Regions from separate parts of the Pelagibacterium flavum genome, predicted to be linked through region 1. Evidence: predicted binding sites of a transcription regulator. Region 1 holds the regulator's gene; the other holds the start of a gene.
The links. Region 1 encodes LexA, which represses DNA repair genes until DNA is damaged. Its sites were predicted from a motif close to TGTTCNNNNTGTGTTCNG; they were not measured.
Positions count from the first base shown of each region.

Region 1 (4,470 bases):
TCGCGTCACGGTACCGGGGTCATATACTGTCTCGCCCGGCGACACCCTCACCGCTCGCATCCGCTTCTATCCGGTTCCGCCGCCTGCCGTTCCCGGCGGCTACGACTCGCAGTTCATAAGTCATTTCGACGGCATTGGCGCCTACGGGACTGCGTTCGGCGACATCGAAATAGAACAAGGCGGAGAGGGTGGGCTCGCACGCATCGTCAAGGATGTCCGTGCCACGATCACCGCACGCATCGTCGCTCAATTGGGTGAAAGGATCGGCGGTATCGCCGCGGCGCTCGTGACCGGCGATCAGAGCCGGATCACCGAGGAGGACCGCGAACTGATGGCCTCGGCCGGCATTGCCCATGTCATCGCCATTTCCGGTCTGCACTTGACGCTGGTCGCTGGCACCATGTTTGCCTGCGTACGCTTCCTGCTCTCGCTGAGCCATGGCCTGGCCCAGCGCTTTCCCATCAAAAAGATCGCCGCTGGCGCCGGCATCGCCACAGCACTGGCTTATATGGTGATTTCGGGCATGGTCATTCCAGCGGTGCGCTCCACCATCATGCTGGCACTGATCTTTGCGGCCATAATTGCCGGCCGGCAGGCGCTGACCATGCGCAATGTCGCCATTGCCGGGCTCGCCATCATTGTGTTCGAGCCGACCAGCGTATTCCGGGCCTCTTTCCAGCTCTCTTTCGCCGCCGTCATTGCTCTGATCTCAGCTTTTGAACTGGCCCGTCGGCATCGGGAAGATCGGGAACACCCCCAGCGGGGCAGGGCGCTGGCCCTCATGCTCGACATCGCGACCACCAGTGTCATCGCCGGGCTGGCGACCCTGGTGTTCAGCGCATACCACTTTCAGCAGACCGCGCCTTTCGGTGTCCTGGGCAATCTCATGGTCATGCCGATCGTGACCTTTGTGATGATGCCCGCCGCGCTGCTCGGAACCCTGTTGCTCCCGATCGGCCTCGAAGCCCTGCCATATGCTGCGCTCGGCTGGAGTATCGAGGCAATGCTCTGGTGCGCTGGCTTCGTGCGCGATTTAAGCGGCGGCTTCGATCCCAGCCCCATCCTGTCGCCGCTCGCGCTCGGCGTGGCCCTGCTCGCCCTGGCCTGGCTGGCCTATTTCCGAACCCGCATGCGCGTCATTGGCCCGATTGCCGCCGTTCCGCTGATCGCCTTTTTCTGCCTTGAGCAGGCGCCCGACATCTTCATTGCCGATCAAAGTCAGGCACTGGCCGTCCGCAGCGGAGACCGCGTCGCCTTGATCGCCGGCCGCAACAACACCTTCGCCACAACAATCTGGTCGGAACGCTATATCACTGTGATCGAAGACGCTCATCCTGCCGCGGGATGCGATAGCCGTGGCTGCATACTGACAACCGAGGATGGCTACACAATCGCCCTGGTCAAATCCCGCGACGCCTTTGATGAAGATTGCCGCATCGCCGACATCGTCGTCACGCGTCTGACCGCGCCACCCCAATGCGCCGTGGCCGCTACACTGGTCATCAATGCGTCCGATCTTGCACGCCACGGCGCCCATATGATCGATTGGAATGGTCCCGATCTGCCACCCACGATCCGCACCGCCATCGACGGTCCCAGCCGCCGCTGGCGCATCCAGACTCAGTAGCGCCGCAGCAACCCCACGAGCCGCCCCTGAACCTTGACGCGGTCGGGGCCGAAAATGCGGGTCTCGTAAGCTGGGTTTGCCGCTTCGAGCGCCACCGCATTGCCCTTTTTGCGCAAACGCTTGAGGGTCGCTTCCTCGTCGTCCACCAGTGCCACCACGATCTCGCCATTGCCCGCCGCATCCTGCTTGCGGATCAAAACCGTATCGCCGTCGAAGATCCCGGCATCGATCATCGAATCCCCGCGCACTTCCAGCGCAAAATGCTCGCCGGAACCCAGCATTTCGGGCGGAACCGCGATGGAATGAGAATGGGTCTGGATCGCCTCGATCGGCACGCCCGCAGCAATGCGCCCCATCACCGGAATGGCAACAGATCCGCCATTGTCCTGCTTGGGTGCCATGGTCTTTGCCGGAACCTTGCCCAGCGTGCCCTCGATGACCGAAGGCTCGAACCGCGCCTTGCGTCCGCCGAGCGAAGGGTTCATTGAGTCCGGCAGCTTCACGACTTCGAGCGCCCGGGCCCGGTTCGGCAGCCTACGGATGAACCCGCGCTCCTCCAGCGCCGTGATCAGCCGGTGAATGCCCGATTTCGATTTCAGATCCAGCGCTTCCTTCATCTCGTCAAAAGAAGGCGGAATGCCGCTCTCTTTCATCCGCTCATGGATGAACATCAGAAGTTCGTGCTGTTTGCGCGTCAACATTGGCGGATCCCTCGGCGGCGTCGAATCGGAACAAATATTGAACTTTTATACATGTTCCGTAAATGTTCCGCAAGCTCCCACTGTAGAAAGCGGGAGGCAAGCCATATGCCGATTGATGAGTTGGGGCCGTTATTAGTCGCTTAATCGCACTGCATATTCGTTTGCGAGCATGTCCAATATGCGCTGGCGCGCCGTCGGATCAATCGTTGTTCCCTCGATGAACAACGCCTCGGCCGCGCGTCCCGTAACCTGTTCATAAGCCCCCAGAACGGCCCCGACATTGGCGCGATATTCGGGATCTTCAAATACATCACGCCATGCCTGCCGCCAGGTTTCGACAATCTCGGGCGGCGTGTTCTGGGGCAAGATCACCATTTTCTGCGCGGCAAATCCAGCAATATTGAACGCGCGATAAGCCTCGTAGTCCGCTCCCGAAGGGGGCGCCCCGTACAGCATTTCATAAACTTCCTCCACAATGGGAAGATCTGGAAATGTCGGGTCGCGTTGCATCTCACCATTCTCGTCAAGGACTCCCCAACTCATCAGCGGCACGGCCTCGCCGGCCTCGACCATGGGCAAGACATTGCGCAAGTAGGATGCGGTCGTTTGGTAATCGATGCTCACCTCGCCCCGTTCCATGGCGATCAGGCCATCGCCACGGCCCGTGTAGCCGAATACATAGCTGACATCGAGGCCAAGCAGCCGGAAGGCCAGCATGGGTACCAGGTCAAGCGACGTCGGCCCCTGACTGGCAAACACCAGGGTTTGATCCCGGAGCCTTTCGATTGTCGCCGGTCCGTCGACTCCTGTTTGAGGCGATACGTAGATCACGCCTCCGGTCGGGGCGACCATGGCAACTTCCCAGTCCTTGTAGTCGTACCGCACGCGCAGATCACCCAGCAGGTAAGGAAACTGCGTCGAGCCCGAAGTCCCCAGAACAGTCAGCCCATCCGGGCGGGCCTGGCTGGCGAAGGTGTTGGGGCCGCGCGTCCCGCCACCACCGGGTTCGTTGACGATTTCGATTTCCGGATTGCCGGGCAGGTGCCGCGACAGAAATGGCGCATTGAACCGCGCCCATGTGTCAGACCCTCCGCCTTGGCTGAAGGGAACGATCCATTCTATAGTTTTTCCCGCAAAACTGACCTGTCCAAGGGCTGGCGCTGCTGCCATCGCCAGCAGCCCGAGCCCGGCGCCAACGCTTCGTGCCCAACGCAGCAGTCCGTGCATGATCCTCCTCCAACGACTGGGCTGAACCGGTGACCCTCCCAGCGCGACCGGCCCGGCCAATGTCTAACCGCAGTTCCCTGCCGAGGCCACCCCTCACGGAAATTTGCTTGCCAGCCAAGCCCCTCCGGGGTCACATTGCCAGGAGCAGAATGGGGCATTCGCAATACGAGACCCCAAAGGAGACGATCACAGGACCCGGGGGAGGGACAAGCGCTTGCGCATCGTTCTGATCGAAGACAACACAATGCTGGCGCGTGCCGTCATTCAATCCCTGCAGGACGAGGGGCACGCCGTTGATTGGTTGGCAAATGGCGATGACGGTTCGCAGTTTCTGTCCACCGAGGGCGCCGATCTGGCCATTGTCGATATAAACCTGCCCAAACGCAGCGGCCTGGACGTCATTCGCATCCTCGGCACCGAGCGCAACGACATACCCGTGCTTGTCCTCACGGCCCGCGACAGTCTCCAGGACCGTATCGTGGGTCTCGATGCCGGCGCCGACGATTACATGACCAAGCCATTCGAAATGGCCGAACTCAACGCGCGCGTCCGCGCCCTTGGGCGCCGCAGGGGGCAGCGGGTCCACAATATCGAGACTCTGGGCCAGCTCAGCTACGATAGGCTCGGCCGCCAGATATCGAGCCCGGACGGCCCGATCGTCCTTCCACGCCGCGAGCTCGCGCTCTGGGAGATCCTGTTCGACCATGCCGAGCGCGTGGTGTCCAAGGATGCGCTGTGCGACAGCATCTACGGAACGGGAGCCGATATCGAGGTCAACGCGGTCGAACTCCTCGTTTCCCGGCTGCGCCGCAAGATCGAACCTTTCGGCATAACCATAAGGGCCATTCGCGGGCTCGGTTATGTGCTTCGCCCGGTCGTTGTCCAATGAATGTCGCTTCCGTCCGCACCCCCAGC
Region 1 covers NZ_CP107716.1:2,201,650-2,206,119, reverse strand. Annotated here, with positions in the region: gene OF122_RS10995 (ComEC/Rec2 family competence protein) at 1-1,627, shown strand, start outside; gene lexA (transcriptional repressor LexA) at 1,621-2,328, opposite strand; gene OF122_RS10985 (Bug family tripartite tricarboxylate transporter substrate binding protein) at 2,461-3,555, opposite strand; gene OF122_RS10980 (response regulator transcription factor) at 3,770-4,444, shown strand; gene OF122_RS10975 (sensor histidine kinase) at 4,441-4,470, shown strand, end outside.

Region 2 (4,470 bases), 1.3 Mb from region 1:
CGGCCGATCAATTTCCCTCCCGGCGCGCCGGGTCGTGGCGCAACGATGATCACCGGACGCAACGGCCATCAGGTTCTGGTGGTCAATGCGCTGGGCCGGGTGTTCATGCCGCCGATGGACGATCCGTTCCGGGCCGTCGACAACGCCATCGCCCGCTGCCCCCTGGGCGAACAGGCGGATGCGATCGTCGTCGATTTTCACGCTGAAGCAACCTCGGAAATGCAGGGCATGGGCCATTATCTCGATGGCCGCGTTTCGCTGGTCGTGGGCACTCACACCCATATTCCGACATCCGATCACCGCATTCTGCGTGGCGGAACGGGTCTGATGAGCGATGCGGGCATGTGCGGGGATTATGACAGCGTGATCGGCATGGAACTCGAAGAACCGCTCAACCGGTTCGTTACCGGACTGGCCACGGCGCGGTTCACGCCGTCCGAGGGGGAAGCCACGCTGTGCGGGGTAGCAATCGAGACAGACAGGGCCTCGGGGCTGTGCACGCAAATCCAGCCCGTGCGTGTCGGTGGGTCGCTCTCGCAAGCGCTGCCCCAATTCTGAGGCTTTATTTCTCCAGATCGCTCCCCTATAACCCGCCAATCTCATTTTAACGACCAAACAGGGAACTGTCCGACCATGGCCGGCCATTCACAGTTCAAAAACATCATGCACCGCAAGGGCCGTCAGGACGCGGTGCGCTCGAAAATCTTCTCCAAGCTGGCGCGTGAGATCACCGTTGCCGCCAAGTCGGGCATGCCCGATCCGGCGATGAATCCGCGCCTGCGTCTGGCGGTCAACAACGCCAAGGCCCAGTCCATGCCCAAGGACAATATCGAACGCGCCATCAAGAAGGCGCAGGGCGGAGACGGGGACAATTACGAAGAAGTCCGCTACGAGGGCTACGGCCCCGGCGGCGTTGCCGTTATCGTCGAGGCGCTGACCGACAACCGCAACCGTACGGCGTCGAATGTGCGTGCCATCTTTTCAAAGGCCGGCGGCGCGATGGGGGAAACCGGCTCGGTTGCCTTCATGTTCGATCGGGTGGGGGAAATCTATTATCCCGCCAAGGTGGGCGATGCAGATACCGTCATGGAAGCGGCCATCGAGGCCGGGGCCGAGGACGTGCAGTCCGACGAAGAGGGCCACACGATTTATTGCGCCTTTGAAGATATCGGCGATGTCTCGACAGCACTCGAAGCAGCGCTCGGGGAGGCCGAAAGTGTCAAGGCGGTCTTCAAGCCGCAGACCAATACGCCCGTCGATGCTGACAAGGGCGCGAGCCTGATGCGCATGATCGACAATCTCGACGATGATGACGACGTCCAGAACGTCTATGCCAATTTCGAGATGAGCGACGAGGACATGGCCAAGCTTTCGGCCTGACCGGTGCATATGCTTTTTTAAGGGCGGCCTTGATGGCCGCCTTTTTCATGCGCTGCGCTTGATTTCATGACCGCGATAGACCAGCCCGGTCGACTCTTTTGTCGCGGCGGGTGCTTTGGGGCGCGGCAGCAGAACAACGAGACTGACGCCGTTACGCCCGGCCGCCTTGACCTTATAGAGTTGTTCGTCGGCGCTTCGGAAGATGTCGCCGAAATCGACCGGTTCGGCGGTAACGGCGCCGCCGATGCTTACGGAAAGAACGCAGGCGTTGTCGCCGGCGTCGAGTTCGATCATCCGAACCGACTGCCGGATGATCTCGGCGGTTCTGTTTGCCAGTTCGGCATCGGCAGCGGGCAGGAAGACCCCGAATTCCTCACCACCCAATCGCCCGATGATGTCGATGGGGCGGACCGAGGAGCGGATGGCCGCCACAATGAGCTTGAGCGCGGTATCGCCGCTGGCGTGGCCGAAGCGGTCGTTGATCGATTTGAAGTGGTCGGCATCTATGACCAGCAATGTGCCGCCGCCGGCCTGCTCGTCGCGCAGCGCACCGCTGACCGCGTCGACAAATGCGCCATGGTTGAAACAATTGGTCAGGCTGTCGCGCGCCGCTGCCGCTTCGAGCCGGTCATAGGCCATCTGCAGCTCGAACTGTCGCACCGACATGTAGAACACCATCGGGCCGCCCAGCGCGAGCGGTGCGACAATTGCGACTATCAACCCGATTTCGCCGATTCCCTGCGAGAACACTTCGAGAATTATGTAGCTCAGCGCCACCGAAATCAGGACTGCAACCACCATGTGACCGAGCGTGCGTCGAACGATGCCGGCCCAGGCCTGCCGGGGCAGTCTGAATTCGCGTGCCATGAATGTGTACCGAAAGTGTTTGCGTCCGGGGTAACCCTATCCGGTAAGGGATGAACACAATCTTGCCGGGAAGGGGAAAATTGGGCGTACGCCCCGGACTGTGAAGTCAGGGGAAAAATTGCCGATGTTTTTGGTTTGTTCACTTTGCGCTTGGTAGGCTGACGGGAACGGGCTAATTTGAGGCATGTTGAATATCGTGCGAATCATGGGGATCGATCCGGGGCTGCGGCGGACCGGCTGGGGCATCATCGAGGCCGAAGGAAACCGGCTGCGCTTTATCGCCTGCGGGGTTTTGACGCCGGCCGTCGACCAGGAGCTTTCCCTGCGCCTCGTCCATCTCCATGAGGGGCTGATGCGGCTGATCGCCGAACATCATCCGACAGAAGCGGCGGTGGAGGAAACCTTCGTCAACGCCGGCGCGCGCTCGACGCTGCTGCTCGGACAGGCGCGCGGCATTGCTGTCATGACGCCGGCTTCGATGGGGCTGCCCGTGGGCGAATATTCGGCCAACCTCGTAAAAAAGTCGGTGGTCGGGACCGGTCACGCGGAAAAAAAGCAGATCGAATTGATGGTCAAGACATTGATGCCTGCCGCCAATTTCAAATCGGCGGACGCAGCCGATGCGCTGGCGATCGCCATTTGCCATGCCCACCATCGTCAACACCGCAAACTGGCAAAGAGCGCATGATCGGCAAACTCAAGGGCATCATTGAAACGCTCGGGGATGACACCGCGCTGATCGACGTCAATGGCGTGTGTTACGAGGCCCATTGTTCGGGTCGCACCTTGCAGTCTTTGCCGCGCGTTGGTGAAGCGGCTGTGCTGTTTATCGAAATGATCGTGCGCGAGGACATGATCCGGCTCTACGGCTTTGCCACCGAGGGCGAAAAGAGCTGGTTTAGACTGTTGATGACCGTCCAGGGCGTGGGCTCACGCGTGGCACTGGGCATCCTTTCGATCCTTTCGCCTTCCGACCTCTCCTCGGCCATCGCGCTGCAGGACAAGGCCATGGTCGGTCGCGCGTCTGGGGTCGGCCCCAAGCTGGCCCAGCGCATCGTGTCCGAACTCAAGGGCAAGGTTCCCGCTGGCGTTTCCATCGACGCCGGAGCCATGGGCCTGCAGACCGCACTGGGAGAAGGCGTCGCCACGGGCAATGTGTCCGATGCGGTCTCGGCACTGGTCAATCTCGGCTACGGACAGGCGCAAGCCTCAAGCGCGCTGGCGCGGGTCGTGGCCAAAGAGGGCGAGGACACGCCCACCGAAAAGCTCATCCGGCTGGGCTTGCGGGAATTGAGTTCGTGAGGTCCGTTGCAATCGGGCGCCGGGGGCAATAGCAAACCAGTATGACCGATCTCACCAATGCTGCCGAAGGCCGCGACGACAGTCTCGATGTTTCCCTGCGCCCCTCGGGTTTTTCCGAGTTCATCGGGCAGGAGGCGGCGCGCGCCAATCTTCAGGTGTTTATCGAAGCGGCGCGGCAGCGCCAGGCGGCGCTCGATCATGTGTTGTTCGTCGGCCCGCCAGGGCTGGGCAAGACCACGCTCGCCCAGATCATTTCGCGCGAGCTTGGCGTGGGCTTTCGGGCCACGTCCGGCCCGGTCATCGCCAAGGCGGGGGATCTGGCCGCGCTTTTGACCAATCTCGAAGAGCGCGATGTGTTGTTCATCGACGAAATCCACCGTCTCAATCCGGCGGTCGAGGAAATTCTCTATCCCGCGATGGAGGATTTCCAGCTCGATCTGATTATCGGGGAGGGCCCGGTGGCGCGTTCGGTGCGCATCGATCTGGCCAAGTTCACCCTTGTGGGCGCCACCACCCGCGCCGGGTTGTTGACCACGCCTTTGCGCGATCGGTTCGGCATTCCGGTGCGATTGAACTTTTATACCCCTGAGGAACTGGTCCAGATCGTTGAGCGCGGCGCGCGGCTGATGGGCATGGCCATGACCTCGGACGGCGCTCTGGAAGTGGCGCGACGTTCGCGCGGCACACCGCGCATCGCGGGGCGGCTCTTGCGCCGGGTCACCGATTTCGCGCTTGTCGAAGGCGCTGCCGAGATCAACCGCAAAGTCGCCGACAAGGCGCTGTTGCGGCTCGATGTCGATGCCAGGGGACTCGACCAGCTCGATCGGCGCTATCTCAAGACCATTGCCGAATTTTATGGTGGGGGGCCGGTGGGCATCGAAACCATTTCCGCCGCGCTGTCCGAACCGCGCGATGCCATCG
Region 2 covers NZ_CP107716.1:890,626-895,095, forward strand. Annotated here, with positions in the region: gene OF122_RS04465 (TIGR00282 family metallophosphoesterase) at 1-558, shown strand, start outside; gene OF122_RS04470 (YebC/PmpR family DNA-binding transcriptional regulator) at 634-1,380, shown strand; gene OF122_RS04475 (GGDEF domain-containing protein) at 1,426-2,247, opposite strand; gene ruvC (crossover junction endodeoxyribonuclease RuvC) at 2,432-2,935, shown strand; gene ruvA (Holliday junction branch migration protein RuvA) at 2,932-3,549, shown strand; gene ruvB (Holliday junction branch migration DNA helicase RuvB) at 3,591-4,470, shown strand, end outside.
Region 2: ruvC (crossover junction endodeoxyribonuclease RuvC) is a predicted target of LexA. The motif match lies at 2,373-2,390, and genes of this name have one in related genera.